Regions from separate parts of the Amycolatopsis stemonae genome, predicted to be linked through region 3. Evidence: riboswitches for the same ligand, from Rfam matches in the RefSeq annotation. Region 3 holds a riboswitch; each other region holds the start of a gene.

Region 1 (4,466 bases), 500 kb from region 3:
CAGGTCGACGCACTCGGCCGTGCCTTCCATGTGGCCGCCCTTGACCAAGACCCACTGGGAGCCGAAGCCCAGCAGGGCCTCGGCGGCAGCGCGCTGGGAGGCCGGGTCGACGACGGAAACGCCGGTCAGCAGCCGGACCTCGTCCAGGTTCGGCGTGATCAAGGTCGCGCGGGGGAACAGCTCCGTGCGGATCGCCTCCAGGGCGTCCTCGCGCAGCAGGGCGTGCCCGGTCATCGACGCCGCCACCGGGTCGACCACGAACGGGCCGACCTCGACCTCGTCCAGGGTTTTCGCCACCGCGCGGATGATCTCGGCCGAAGCCAGCATCCCGGTCTTCGCCGCGTTGACGCCCATGTCGGACGCCACCGCCTTGATCTGCGCGGTGACGACGTCGGCGGGGATCTCCGTGAAGCCTTGCACACCCAGGGAGTTCTGCACGGTGACCGCGGTCAGCGCGACGAGCCCGTGGACGCCGTGCGCGAAGAACGTCCTCAGGTCCGCCTGGATGCCCGCACCACCGCCGGAGTCGGATCCGGCGATGGTGAGGGCGGTGGGCGGTGTCACGGCTGCACCACGGGCAGGTAGACCTTGCCGCCGGACTCGGTGAACTCCGCCGACTTCGAAGCCATCCCGGCCTCGATGGCTTCCACAGTGGACAGACCGTGTTCCTCGGCGTACTTGCGGACGTCCTGCGTGATCCGCATCGAGCAGAACTTCGGACCGCACATCGAGCAGAAGTGCGCGGTCTTGGCCGGCTCGGCGGGCAGCGTCTCGTCGTGGAACGACCGCGCGGTGTCGGGGTCCAGCGACAGGTTGAACTGGTCGTTCCAGCGGAACTCGAAGCGGGCCTTCGACAGCTCGTCGTCCCACTCCTGCGCGTACTTGTGCCCCTTGGCCAGGTCGGCGGCGTGCGCGGCGATCTTGTACGTGATCACGCCCGTCTTGACGTCGTCGCGGTTCGGCAGGCCCAGGTGCTCCTTCGGCGTGACGTAGCACAGCATCGCCGTGCCGTACCAGCCGATCTGGGCCGCGCCGATGGCCGACGTGATGTGGTCGTACGCCGGCGCGATGTCCGTCGCTAGTGGACCGAGCGTGTAGAAAGGTGCCTCGCCGCAGAGCTTCTCTTCCAGCTCGACGTTCTCCTTGATCTTGTGCATCGGCACGTGGCCGGGGCCTTCGATCATCACCTGGACGTCGTGCGACCGCGCGATGTGCGTCAGCTCGCCGAGGGTTTCCAGCTCGGCGAACTGGGCGCGGTCGTTGGCGTCGGCGATCGAGCCGGGACGCAGGCCGTCACCGAGGGAGAACGTGACGTCGTACTGCCGCAGGATTTCGCAGAGCTCTTCGAAGTGGGTGTACAAAAAGGACTCTTGGTGGTGCGCCAGGCACCACGCGGCCATGATCGACCCGCCGCGGCTGACGATCCCGGTGACGCGCCGCGCGGTCAGCGGGATGTAGCGCAGCAGCACGCCGGCGTGCACCGTGACGTAGTCGACGCCCTGTTCGCACTGCTCGACGATGGTGTCGCGGTAGATCTCCCACGACAGCTTTTCCGGTTCCCCGTCGACCTTTTCCAGGGCCTGGTAGATCGGCACCGTGCCGACCGGGACCGGCGAGTTGCGGATGATCCACTCGCGCGTCTCGTGGATCCGCTTGCCCGTCGAAAGGTCCATGATCGTGTCGGCACCCCAGCGGGTCGCCCACACCATCTTGTCGACCTCTTCCTCGACCGACGACCAGACGGCCGAGTTGCCCATGTTGGCGTTGATCTTCACCAGGAAGTTCTTGCCGATGATCATCGGCTCGGACTCGGGGTGCCTGCGGTTGACCGGGATCACCGCGCGCCCGCTCGCGACCTCGTCGCGCACGAACTCCGGCGCAACCCGTTCGCGGGCGGCGATGTACTCCATCTCCCGCGTGATGACACCCTGTTTGGCCCACCCGAGCTGGGTGTTGTGCGCACGGCCGTCGGCCCACCCGGCGCGCAGCCGGTGCAGTCCACTGTGGACGTCGATCGACACGTCGGGATCGGTGTACGGGCCCGAAGTGTCGTAGACGTCGAAGTGTTCGCCGTTGGAGAGATCGATCCGGCGCGCCGGAACCCGCAGTCCGGATTCGGTCTGGTGGTACGTCTTGTGCGATCCGGTGATCGGACCCGTGGTGACGGAGACGTGCTTGTTTTCCAGCGTCGTCAACGACTTTCACTCCCTACGCCGGCATTACCCGGTCAGGTTCATGCGGTCGGTGACGCCTGCCCGAAGCAAGTCACCCTCTCAGCCCGCCATGGCGCGAGCTCCCGCGTTGGTGTTGTGCCCCCGACCATGCCACGCCGGGAGCGCATACTCAAGTCCGCTCACCTCACCCGACCAACTCGGCGGGGGTCGCGTACACGTCGACCATGGCTCCGTTGCGCAGCACAGTGATCGGCAGTGCGGTGCCGATCACCTCCGCGAACAGCTGCCGCTGGATGCCCTGGGCGTCCGAGACGCGGGCGCGCCCGACGGTCAGGACGAGATCGCCCGCGTGCAGCCCGGCGCGGTCGGCGGGCCCGCCCGCGACCACCTCGTGGACCCGCAGCCCGGCGGCTTGGCCGGTGCGCTCGGCGACGTCGTCCGGCAGCGGCGCGGGCACGCCGACGACGCCGAGGTACGCGCGCCGCACCCGGCCCTCGACGACGAGCGTGTCGATGATCCGCCGGGTGGTCGCGTTGATCGGCACGGCGAGCCCGAGCCCGACGCCGGCGACGGCGGTGTTGACGCCGACGACGCGGCCGGCGGAGTCGGCGAGCGCGCCGCCGGAGTTGCCCGGGTTGAGCGCCGCGTCGGTCTGGATGACGTCCTCGATCACGCGGGTGGTGCGCCCCTGCCGCACCGGCAGCGCCCGGCCGAGCGCGCTGACGACGCCCGCGGTGACGGTGCCGGAGAACCCGAGCGGGCTCCCGATGGCCACGACGAGCTGCCCGACGACGAGCTGGTCGGCGTCGCCGAGCTGGGCGGCCGACGGCGTCTCGCCACGCGCCCGCAGCACGGCGAGGTCCGACAGCGGATCGGCGCCGACGACGTCGAAGGGCACTTCGCTGCCGTCGGCGAAGGTCGCGACGCCGCGGCGGTGGTCGCCGACGACGTGGGCGTTGGTGAGCAGGTGGCCGTCGTCGGCGAAGACGACGGCCGAGCCGCCGCCACGTGCGAGCTGCACCCCGGCGACGTGCGGGGTGACGGTCTTGGCGACGGTGCTGACCGCGCGCGAATAGGCGTCCATCGCCTCGTCCATGGATGCACCTCGATTACACCGTTGCAGGTACTACAAGTGTGCGCCCGAACGAGGTGGGCGCGGGTTCGCTGTCCGTGAACCGCCGACCGGACCAGTGACGGTCAGTGGTTCACCGGTTCGGACCATGCGCCGGTGAAGATTCGGCGGCAGACTCCCAAAGCGCTTCTGTAACGGTGCAGAAGCGATCTTCTGTGGGGTTGATATGCGAAAACTCATGTTCGGCGCCCTCGCCGGGCTGCTGGTCACCGGACTGATCCCGGCGACCGCGGCGGCCCAGGGTGAGGCTCCCGGCGCTCCCGGAGCCCATCCGAGCTGGCTGCCCGCGAACAAGACCGGCTTCGGCACGGCTCACGACCGCTCGAGCAACGTCTGGTTCACGCTGCAGGGCGGCCAGATGTCCGAGGTGTACTACCCGGACCTGTCGACGCCGAGCGTCCGGTCGGCGAACTTCGTCGTCACGGACGGCCGCAGCTTCGCCGTCGCCGACTACACCGCCAAGTCCCAGCAGGTCCGGCGCACCGACGCCGACAGCCTGACCTACGAGCAGACCAGCACCGACGACCAGCACCGCTGGCGCCTCACCAAGACCTACGTCACCGACCCGGCCGCCACGACCGTGCTGGTCGACGTCGACTTCCAGTCGCTCACCGGGCGGCCCTACCAGCTCTACGCGGTCGCCGACCCGGACCTCACCAACGACGGCTCCGACGACTCGGCCGCGCGCCAGGGCGACGCCGTCACCGCGCAGGACGCGACGAACGCCGCCGCGCTGACCGCGAAGCCCGCTTTCACGAAGACGAGCGTCGGCTACGCGGGCGTGTCCGACGGGAACACACAGCTCACGAAGACCTTCAAGCTCGCGCAGTACGACACCGCCGCCAAGGGCAACGTCGTGCTGACCGGGCAGACGACCGCCGACGGCGTCCGGAACCGGCACGTCACGCTCGCGCTCGGCATGGGCGCGAAGGCCGCCGACGCGGTGAAGAGCGCGCAGGCGTCGCAGCGACGCGGGGTCCGCGACATCACCCGCGCGTACGACCGCGGCTGGGAGCAGTACCTGCGCGGGGTGAGCAAGCCACCGTCGTCGCTGAAGACCGACGCCGAGCGCGACCTGTACAAGGCGTCGATGCTGACCCTCGCCGCCAGCGAGGACAAGCACCACCCGGGCGCCTTCATCGCGTCGCCGAGCATGCCGT
Region 2 (4,466 bases), 510 kb from region 3:
CTCCTGGACCCGCGTCGACCGGACGCCGGACACCAGCCGCTCGCCTTCTTCGGTCGCCTTCGCGAGCCAGGCGCGCCGGTCGACCGGGTCGGACTCGCGGCTGACGTACCCCGCTTCGACCAGGGACGCGATGATCCGCGACATGGTCGCCGCGGCGACGCCCTCCTTCGCGGCGAGGTCGCCGAGGCGCAGCTGACCGGAGATCACCAGCGTCGCGAGGGCCGAGATGGCGCCGTGGCCCGGCCCGGGCACGCCGGCCTGGCGCAACGACCGGGACAGCCTGCCGACGGCGAGGTACAACCTGCCCGAGGTGTCCTGAACCGATGTGGTCACGGCTGGCTCCTTCTGCCCTGGCCCCGCCGCGGATGCGCCGGAAAGTGCCGTCCACCTTACGGGCTCGCCGTGCACGTTCGGCGTTAAGGCACCCTGGTTCACCGGGGTGGACTCGAAGCCTGCGCCCAGAACCGCTGCGGTACGCGGCCGGCGCTGCGCGCGAGGTGACCGGCGACGACGGCCGATCGCATCGCCGACGCCATCCGTTCGGGGTCCGCCGCCCGGGTGACGGCCGTCGAGAGCAGGACGGCGTCGCAGCCGAGCTCCATCGCCAGCGTCGCATCGGACGCCGTGCCGATCCCGGCGTCCAGGATCACCGGCACGCCCGCCCGGGAGACGATCAGCTCGATGTTGTGCGGATTCCGGATGCCGAGGCCGGTGCCGATCGGCGCGCCCAGCGGCATCACCGCGGCGCAGCCGGCCTCCTCCAGGCGCAGGGCCAGCACCGGGTCGTCGTTCGTGTAGGCGAACACGGTGAACCCGTCGGCGGTCAGCCGTTCGGCGGCGTCGAGGGTCTCGAACGGGTCCGGCAGCAACGTCCGGTCGTCGGCGTGCACCTCGAGCTTGACCAGGTCGGTGCCGAGGGCCTCCCGCGCGAGCTGCGCGGTGAGCACGGCTTCGGCGGCCGTGCGGCAGCCCGCGGTGTTCGGCAGCAGCTCGATCCCGAGCTTGGTGAGCAGTTCGAGGACACCGGAGCCGCCCTCGGCGTCCGCGCGGCGCATCGCGACCGTGGTCAGCTCGGTGCCGGACGCGACCAGCGCGCGTTCGAGCACGGCGAGGTTGGCCGCGCCGCCGGTGCCGATGATCAGCCGGGACGTCAGCTTGCAGGGGCCGATGACCAGCGGTTCCGTCTCCATTTCAGCCTCCCTGGACGGCGGTGAGCACGTCGACGCCCGCGCCCTTCGGCACGGCCGTGGTGGCCCAGTCGGTGCGGCGGACGACGACGCCGTCGACCGCGACGGCGATGCCGGGCCGCTGCCCGCCGGACGCGTCGAGGACGTCGGCGACGGTCGCGCCGTCCGGGAACTCCGTCCACCGGCCGTTGAGCTTGATCTCCATCACACGTGCTCCTTCTGGTGCAGGCGGTCGGGCGAAGCCGCTTCGACGCCTTCGGGCGGCTTCTCGCCTTCGAGCCACGCGACCACGGCGTCCGCGGTCACGGGGGCCATGAGCAGGCCGTTGCGGTGGTGCCCGGTCGCGGCGAAGACGCCGTCGTCCAGGACGCCGATGTACGGCAGCACGTCCCGGCTGCCGGCCCGCAGGCCCGCGGCGGTCTCGACCAGCTCGTACTCGGTGATCGCGGGGAACACCCGTTCGGCGCCCTCGATCAGCTCGCGGACCCCGCGGGCGGTGACGGCCTGGTCGAAGCCCGCTTCGTACTGCGTCGCGCCGAGGACGAGCTCCTGGTCGCCGCGCGGCACGAGGTAGATCGGGTGCCCCTCGACGACGGCGCGAACCGTGCGTTTCGGCGGCGGGAGGCAGCCGCGCCGGGGCCGGAGCCGGAGGATTTCGCCCTTGAGCGGGCGGACCGCCCCGGCGAGCCGCGGGTGCAGCCGCCCGGTCCACGCGCCCGCCGCGAGCACGACGGCGTCCGCGTCCGGCGGGGCGGCCACGCGTTCCCGGACGAACCGCACATCGCGTTCCTGGCAGGCCGCGTACAGCGCGTTGAGCAGTTTCCGGTTGTCCACGGCCAGGTCGCCGGGCACGTGGAGTCCACTTCGGACGGATCCGGTGCCCGGTTCGAGCCGCCGGGCTTCCCGGCCGGTGAGGCGTTCGGCCGTGCGGCCCAGCGCGTGCAGGTGACCGGCGAGGATGTCGAGGTACCCCGCGTCGGCGCTGTCGAAGGCGACGACCAGCGTCCCGTGCTCGGCCAGGCCGGGGTCGACGCCCTCTTGCGCGAGGTCGCGCGCGAAGCCGGGCCAACGGCGCAGGGACTCCTCGCCGAGGCTGAGGACGTCCTCCTCGCCCGGCCAGGCCTCGGTGACCGGGGCGAGCATGCCGCCGGCCAGCCACGACGCGCCGCCGCGGACGGGTTCGGGGTCGTAGAGGGTGACGCTTCGGCCGGTTCGCGCCGCGCGCCACGCGGCGGACAGCCCGATCACGCCGCCGCCGACCACTGCCAGGTTGTTCGTCATGGGATCACGCTCCCTGCGCCGGCATGACCCGGATCAGGTTCCACGGTCGGAGCGGCAGCTCCCTCTCAGCCCGTGCCCCGGGCTCCCGTGCGGACCCGTCCACCCTACGTGCCGTTGGTCGATAATCCAAGCGCGGTCACGGCCGGATGGCTTTCACGGCAACGGCACCGGGTCTTGGCCGGACCGTCCGCCGGCGGGGTACGGTCGCCGCCATGCCCGCCCTCTCCGGTGACAAGATCCGCGCCCGGCTCGACGCCGCTCGCCTGTACCTCTGCACGGACGCCCGCACGGCCCGCGGCGACCTGGCCGCGTTCGCCGACGCGGCGCTGGCCGGCGGCGTCGACATCATCCAGCTGCGCGACAAGACCGGCGGCGCGCCGCTCGAGGCCGCGGCCGAGATCGCGGCGCTGGAGGTGCTGGCCGAGGCCTGCGCGCGGCACGGGGCGCTGCTGTCGGTGAACGACCGGGCGGACGTGGCGCTGGCGGTCGGCGCGGACGTCCTCCACCTGGGCCAGGACGACATCCCGGTGGCGCTGGCCCGGCGGATCCTGGGCGAGGACGTCGTCATCGGCCGCTCGACGCACTCGGTGGCGCAGGCCACCGCGGCCGCGGCCGAACCGGGCGTGGACTACTTCTGCACGGGTCCCTGCTGGCCGACGCCGACGAAGCCGGGCCGCTCGGCGCCGGGCCTGGACCTGGTCCGCTCGACCGCCGCATCGACGCCCGGCCGGCCCTGGTTCGCGATCGGCGGCATCGACGCCGGCCGGCTGCCCTCGGTCCTCGAAGCGGGCGCGTCGCGGATCGTGGTCGTCCGGGCGATCACCGAGGCCGAGGACCCCGAGTCCGCCGCCCGCGAACTGCGCGCCCGCCTCCCCTGACGGTTACGGGGTCGGGGTGGTCGCCGCGCCCTGGCTGGTGGGCGGGGCCGAGGTCGTCGGCTGCTGGGCCGTCGTGCTCGGGGTCGTCGGCGTCGGCGAGCTGCTCGGGGTGCTCGACGTCGTCGGCGCGGTGGGCGTCGTCGTCTCCGTCGTCGTGGTCCGGGTGGGCGACTCCTGCGTGTCGTCCGTCGGAGCCGTCGGCGTGGTCGACGGGGTCCTGTCGGTCTGGCCGCCGCCGTTGCCGAAGATCTTGCCGATGCCCGCGCCCGTCCCGCCGGCCACCTTGCCGCCGGTCGCCGCCTCCACGCCGACGATCGCCAGGATCGCCACCGCGAACGCCACCACGCTCGTGCCGATGACCAGCGGCCAGCGCAGCTTCCGCAGCCGCGACGGCTGCTCCTCGAGCGGGCCGTCCGGCTTCGGCAGCCGGACCGTCGGCTGCTCGGTGATGGGCACGGCCGACGGCAGCGGCTGGTCGGTGATCTCGTTGATCGCGATGACCTGCCCCCGGCGCCGGATGCCGGACGTCGCCAGCTGCCGCGCCTTGAGCGCGGCGTCCTTCGTGCGCTGCAGCGAGCGCAGGTAGATCTCGCCGCCGACCGTCGTGATCACGCTCGCCACGCCCGCCCCGGCCACCGTGCCGGCGACGCCGAGCGTCGACCCGAGCAGCGCCGCCGTCACCGCCGCGAGCGCCGCCGCCAGCACCTGCGCGATGCGCAGGCCCGACTTCTGTTCCTTCTCCCCTGAAGGCTGTTCCGTCTCCTTGCTCATGATCCCGATCCGCTAGAAAGTCTTCTCCCCGTTCCCAACGTGTAAGGCGCGCGAGGAACTCCCCGCGTTGCCGGAGCGTGAGCAGCACCACTCCCACTGTCCACAATAGACAGTACGGGCCGAACACTTTCTTGACATACTCGGCACATGGAACTGGTGACGATCTCCGACATCGAAGCCGCGGCGAAGCGCGTCCAGGGGGTCGCCGTGCGCACACCCCTGTTGCGCCAAACGTGGGATCCTCGCGAAAACCTCTGGCTCAAACCCGAAAGCCTCCAACCGGTCGGCGCGTTCAAGGTGCGCGGCGCGTACAACGCGATCGCCACCCTCGACGACGAACGGCGTACCC
Region 3 (4,466 bases):
CACCGACGAAGCCCGCCGCGAGGAGCTGACCAAGCTGGTCGCCCCGGCGGACGCGGTGTTCCTCGACGCGAAGGTCGAGGCGGAGCTGCTGGAGCTGGACGACGAGGAGTCGGTGCGCGAGCTGCTCGAGTCCGTCGGCCAGCCGGAGCCGGGCCTGTACGCGCTGGCCCGCGCGGGCTTCCACACGCTCGGGCTGCAGACGTACCTGACGGCGGGCCCGAAGGAGTCCCGCGCCTGGACGATCCCCCAGGGCGCAACGGCCCCGCAGGCGGCGGGCGTCATCCACACGGACTTCGAGCGCGGCTTCATCAAGGCGGAAATCGTCTCGTACGACGACCTGATGGAGGCCGGCTCGATGGCAGCGGCCCGAGCGGCGGGCAAGGTCCGCATGGAGGGCAAGGACTACGTCATGGCCGACGGCGACGTGGTGGAGTTCCGCTTCAACGTATGACGCGGCCGTTGTCGCCGGCCGAGCGAGCCGTGCTGGACCACTTGCTCGCCGGTGACTTCCCCGGCGCGCCGCGGCTGCGTGCCCAGCTGCCCACGGCGCGGGTCACCGGAACCTGCGCCTGTGGGTGCCCGACGATCGACCTCGTGGTGGACCCGGCCCTGCTCGCGGCCGACCTCGACGGCCGGTTGGTGGTGGAGGCCGACGCACCCGACGGCGGCATCATCGTGTTCGCCGAGGAAGGGCGGCTGTCGGGACTCGAGTACTGGTCCGTGAGTGACGACGTCCCAGCGGAGTTCCCGCCGCCGGAGCAGATCCAGCTAGCCGGGTAGCGACAGCCACTCCGACGAGTACGCCGCCGCACTGGGAGTCAGGGCGACGGCGCTCGATCGGCGGGTCCGGCTCAGCCGATGATGCCCATCAGGGCGATCGTGATCAGCACCACCGCGGGGGCGAGGGCGTTGATCCAGGCGCGCTGGGCGGGGGTGAGGGCGGCGGTGCTGTTCATGGCGTTTCCTTGGGCCGAAAACCGATGCTTCCGCCCTGCTCAGCGCGCTGATCATGCCCTTCGTTAGCGGCTGTGATCGAACTCACCGGCATCCGGGTGACGACGGCCGCGGGCGGTGAACCAGAGCACGCCGCCGGCCGCTGCCACCATCGCCGCGAATGCCGCCGTGCCCACCACGATCGCCTGCGTCATGATCCGTCTCTCCTAGCAAAGGTCGTTTACCGAGAGACGTCGAAACCGCGAAAAAGTGCACCCAGAGTTACCGAAGTCACACCGAGTCGAGCACCGAGTCGATCTGGGCCGCCAGTGAGAAGTCCTTCGCCGTCAGGCCGCCCGCCGAATGCGTCGAGAGCCGGAACGTCAGCGTGCGCCAGCGGATGTCGATGTCCGGGTGGTGGTCGGCCTGCTCGGCCAGCACCGCCACGCGGTCCACCACCTCGATCGCCTGCGGGAACGAGGCGAGCTCCACCTCGCGGGAGATCACCGCTCCCGACCTGGTCCAGCCCGTGCCCAAGCGTTCGTCGGCCTCGGAGTCGCTCAAGATTTCCGTCATGTCTCCATGGTCTTACGTCCTGGACTACGCTGCACGGTTGCCACGGGAGTCCGGCCGGTGCCGGGCTGAGAGGCGGGTATCCGCGACCGTTCGCACCTGACCGGATCATGCCGGCGAAGGGAGGGCTTCACCCCTCTTCGTCCGGTGAAGTGCAGGAGGGGTAGATGAAACGCAGGGCTGCGCGCGCCGCGACGGCCGTTGTCGTCGCGGGGGCCGTCACCGCGGGGTGCTCGCTGTCGAGCGGCGACGGCGGCACCCAGCAGACGCCCACCGTCACCCTCGTGACGCACGATTCCTTCCTGGCGCCGCAGGAGGTGCTCGACGCCTTCCAGAAGCAGTCGGGCATCAAGATCTCCGTGCTCAAGCAGGGCGACGCCGGTTCGCTGACCAACAAGCTCGTGCTGACCAAGGCCAACCCGATCGGGGACGTCGCGTACGGCGTCGACTCGACCTTCGCCTCGCGCGCGCTCAAGGAGGGCGTCTTCGACGCCTACACCAGCCCCGAGGCCGACCGCGGGCCGCAGCGCTACGCCGTCGACCCCGAGCACCGGCTCTCCGCGGTCGACGTCGGCGACGTCTGCGTCAACGTCGACACGAACTACTTCACGAGCAAGGGCATCCCGGCGCCCGGGACCTACGACGACCTCGCCGACCCGAAGTACAAGGACCTGCTGGTCGCGGAGGACCCGGCGACGGCGTCCCCGGGGCTCGCGTTCCTGCTCGGCACGATCGCGAAGTACGGCGAGGCCGGCTGGAAGGACTACTGGAGCAAGCTGAAGGCCAACGGGGTCAAGGTCGTCAGCGGCTGGGAAGAGGCCTACACCAAGGACTTCTCCGGCTCGGCGGGCAAGGGGCCGCGCCCGATCGTCGTCTCGTACGCGTCTTCGCCCGCCGCCGAGGTCGGTGACGACGGCAAGCCGCGCACCAAGGCGCTGCTCGACACCTGTTACCGGCAGGTCGAGTACGCCGGCGTGCTGGCGAACGGCAAACAGACCGACAGCGCGCGCAAGGTCGTGGACTTCCTGCTCTCGCAGCAGTTCCAGACGACCGTCGCGGCGAACATGTACGTCTACCCGGCGCGGCAGGACGTCGAGCTGCCCGCGGGCTGGGCGCAGGTCGCGCCGCTGCCGCAGAAGCCGCAGACGCTGCCCGCGGACCAGGTCCAAGCCGGGCGCGAGAAGTGGATCGGCGAATGGCGCACGCTCGTGCAGTGACATCCGAGGCGTCGCCTCGGGCCGGGGGTTCCGCCGCCCGGAACCACCGAAAACCACCGGTCCTGGCCCCGCCGAGGACCGCTCGAGGGTTCGGCCTGGCGCTGCTCGGCCTGGCCCCGATCGGGTTCCTGGTGGTGTTCTTCGCCTGGCCGGTGCTCGCGATCATCGGCCGCGGGTTCGCCGCGGGCGGTCTCGACACCGTCCTCGGCGACGTGCGCACCTGGCAGCTGGCCGGCTTCACCGTGGCGACGGCGGCCGCCTCGACGGTCGTCGCCGTGGTCGCCGGGCTGCCCGTGGCCTTCCTGCTGGCCCGGGTGAAGCTGCCCGGCGTCGGTCTTGCGCGGACGCTGGTGCTCGTTCCGTTCGTGCTGCCGACCGTGGTCGTCGGCCTGGCGTTCCGGGCGCTCTGGCCGGACGGCGGCGTGCTGCCGATCGTGCTGGCCAACGCCTTCTTCAACGTCGCCGTCGTCGCGCGGACCGTGGCCGGGCTGTGGGCCCGGCTGGACCCGCGGACGACCGACGCCGCCCGCGCGCTCGGCGCGTCGCCGTGGCGGGCCTTCCGGTCGGTGACGCTGCCCGCGCTGGCCCCCGCGATCGCGTCCGCCGCGGCCGTCGTGTTCCTGTTCTGCGCCACCAGTTTCGGCGTCGTGCTCATCCTCGGTGGCGCGAAGTACCGGACCCTCGAGACCGAGATCTACCTGCGGACCGTCGACCTCCTGGACCTCTCGGGCGCGGCCGCGCTTTCGCTGATCCAGTTCGCGGCCGTGGTCGCCGCGCTCGTGCTCGGCGGCCTGGCGCGACGGCGCAAGGACGGCGCCCGGACCGGGTCCGGCCGGGTGCGACGACCCCGCCGCGGGGAGTGGTGGGTCGTCGTCGCCGCGGGCGTGGTGCTCGCACTGCTGCTGACGCCGATCGTCGCGCTGCTCGCCGAATCGGTGTCCGCCGGGAACGGCTGGAGCCTGGCCGGTTATCGAGCGTTGACCACCACCGGAGAGAAGGGCGCGCTGCAGGTTTCCGGCTGGGACGCCGCGGTCAACTCGCTCAAGGTGGCGATCGACGCGACGCTGCTCGCGATGGTCGTCGGCGTGCTCGCGTCCGTCGTGCTGGTGGCGCTGCGGCGCTCGCCGGCGAAGGCCGCGCGCGGGCTCGGCGAGACGATGGACGCCGTGCTGATGCTGCCGCTCGGGGTGTCCGCGGTGACCGTCGGGTTCGGCTACCTGGTGACGCTCGACGCGCTGCCCGGCGACCTCCGGACGTCGCCCTACCTCGTGCCGCTGGCCCAGGCGCTGGTGATCATCCCGCTGATCGTGCGGATGGTGCTGCCGGTGCTGCGCTCGGTCGACGTCCGGTTGCGGCAGGCCGCGTCGACGCTCGGCGCGAGCCCGCTGCGGGTCTGGCGCGAGATCGACCTGCCGCTGACGCTGCGCCCACTGGTCGCGGCGGCCGGGTTCGGGTTCGTCGTGGCACTCGGCGAGTTCGGCGCCACCAGCTTCCTCGCCCGGCCGGCCGCGCCGACGCTGCCGGTCGCGATCGCGTCGCTGATGGGACGCCCCGGCGAGCTGAACAACCAGATGGCGTACGCCGCGTGCGCGGTGCTGATGCTCGTGACGGTGCTGGCCGTCGCGCTGATCGACCGGCTCGGACGCGGCCGGGTGGGAGAGTTCTGATGGCGCTGTCGGTGCGGGACCTGACCGTCCACTACGGATCGTTCGCGGCGGTCCGCGACGTCCGGCTGGACATCGC

The links. A riboswitch is a leader RNA that binds a small molecule or an ion and turns the genes downstream of it on or off. The one in region 3 is predicted to bind thiamine pyrophosphate.
Region 1: it holds a riboswitch for thiamine pyrophosphate, as region 3 does, so the genes downstream of both, thiC (phosphomethylpyrimidine synthase ThiC) here and ACYVLJ_RS01790 (thiamine ABC transporter substrate-binding protein) in region 3, are expected to answer to the same signal.
Region 2: it holds a riboswitch for thiamine pyrophosphate, as region 3 does, so the genes downstream of both, thiO (glycine oxidase ThiO) here and ACYVLJ_RS01790 (thiamine ABC transporter substrate-binding protein) in region 3, are expected to answer to the same signal.

The regions. Positions count from the first base shown of each region.
Region 1 is NZ_BAAGUJ010000001.1:849,336-853,801, reverse strand. It holds gene thiD (hydroxymethylpyrimidine/phosphomethylpyrimidine kinase) at 1-564, opposite strand, end outside; gene thiC (phosphomethylpyrimidine synthase ThiC) at 561-2,195, opposite strand; TPP riboswitch at 2,189-2,310, opposite strand; gene ACYVLJ_RS04230 (S1C family serine protease) at 2,359-3,270, opposite strand; gene ACYVLJ_RS04225 (glycoside hydrolase family 15 protein) at 3,473-4,466, shown strand, end outside.
Region 2 is NZ_BAAGUJ010000001.1:858,377-862,842, forward strand. It holds gene ACYVLJ_RS04270 (MarR family winged helix-turn-helix transcriptional regulator) at 1-333, opposite strand, end outside; gene thiG (thiazole synthase) at 432-1,190, opposite strand; gene thiS (sulfur carrier protein ThiS) at 1,192-1,392, opposite strand; gene thiO (glycine oxidase ThiO) at 1,392-2,468, opposite strand; TPP riboswitch at 2,462-2,567, opposite strand; gene thiE (thiamine phosphate synthase) at 2,681-3,346, shown strand; gene ACYVLJ_RS04295 (hypothetical protein) at 3,350-4,117, opposite strand; gene ACYVLJ_RS04300 (threonine ammonia-lyase) at 4,265-4,466, shown strand, end outside.
Region 3 is NZ_BAAGUJ010000001.1:347,129-351,594, reverse strand. It holds gene ychF (redox-regulated ATPase YchF) at 1-451, shown strand, start outside; gene ACYVLJ_RS01805 (hypothetical protein) at 448-780, shown strand; gene ACYVLJ_RS01800 (hypothetical protein) at 1,020-1,148, opposite strand; gene ACYVLJ_RS01795 (4a-hydroxytetrahydrobiopterin dehydratase) at 1,225-1,509, opposite strand; TPP riboswitch at 1,542-1,649, shown strand; gene ACYVLJ_RS01790 (thiamine ABC transporter substrate-binding protein) at 1,674-2,723, shown strand; gene ACYVLJ_RS01785 (ABC transporter permease) at 2,834-4,390, shown strand; gene ACYVLJ_RS01780 (ABC transporter ATP-binding protein) at 4,390-4,466, shown strand, end outside.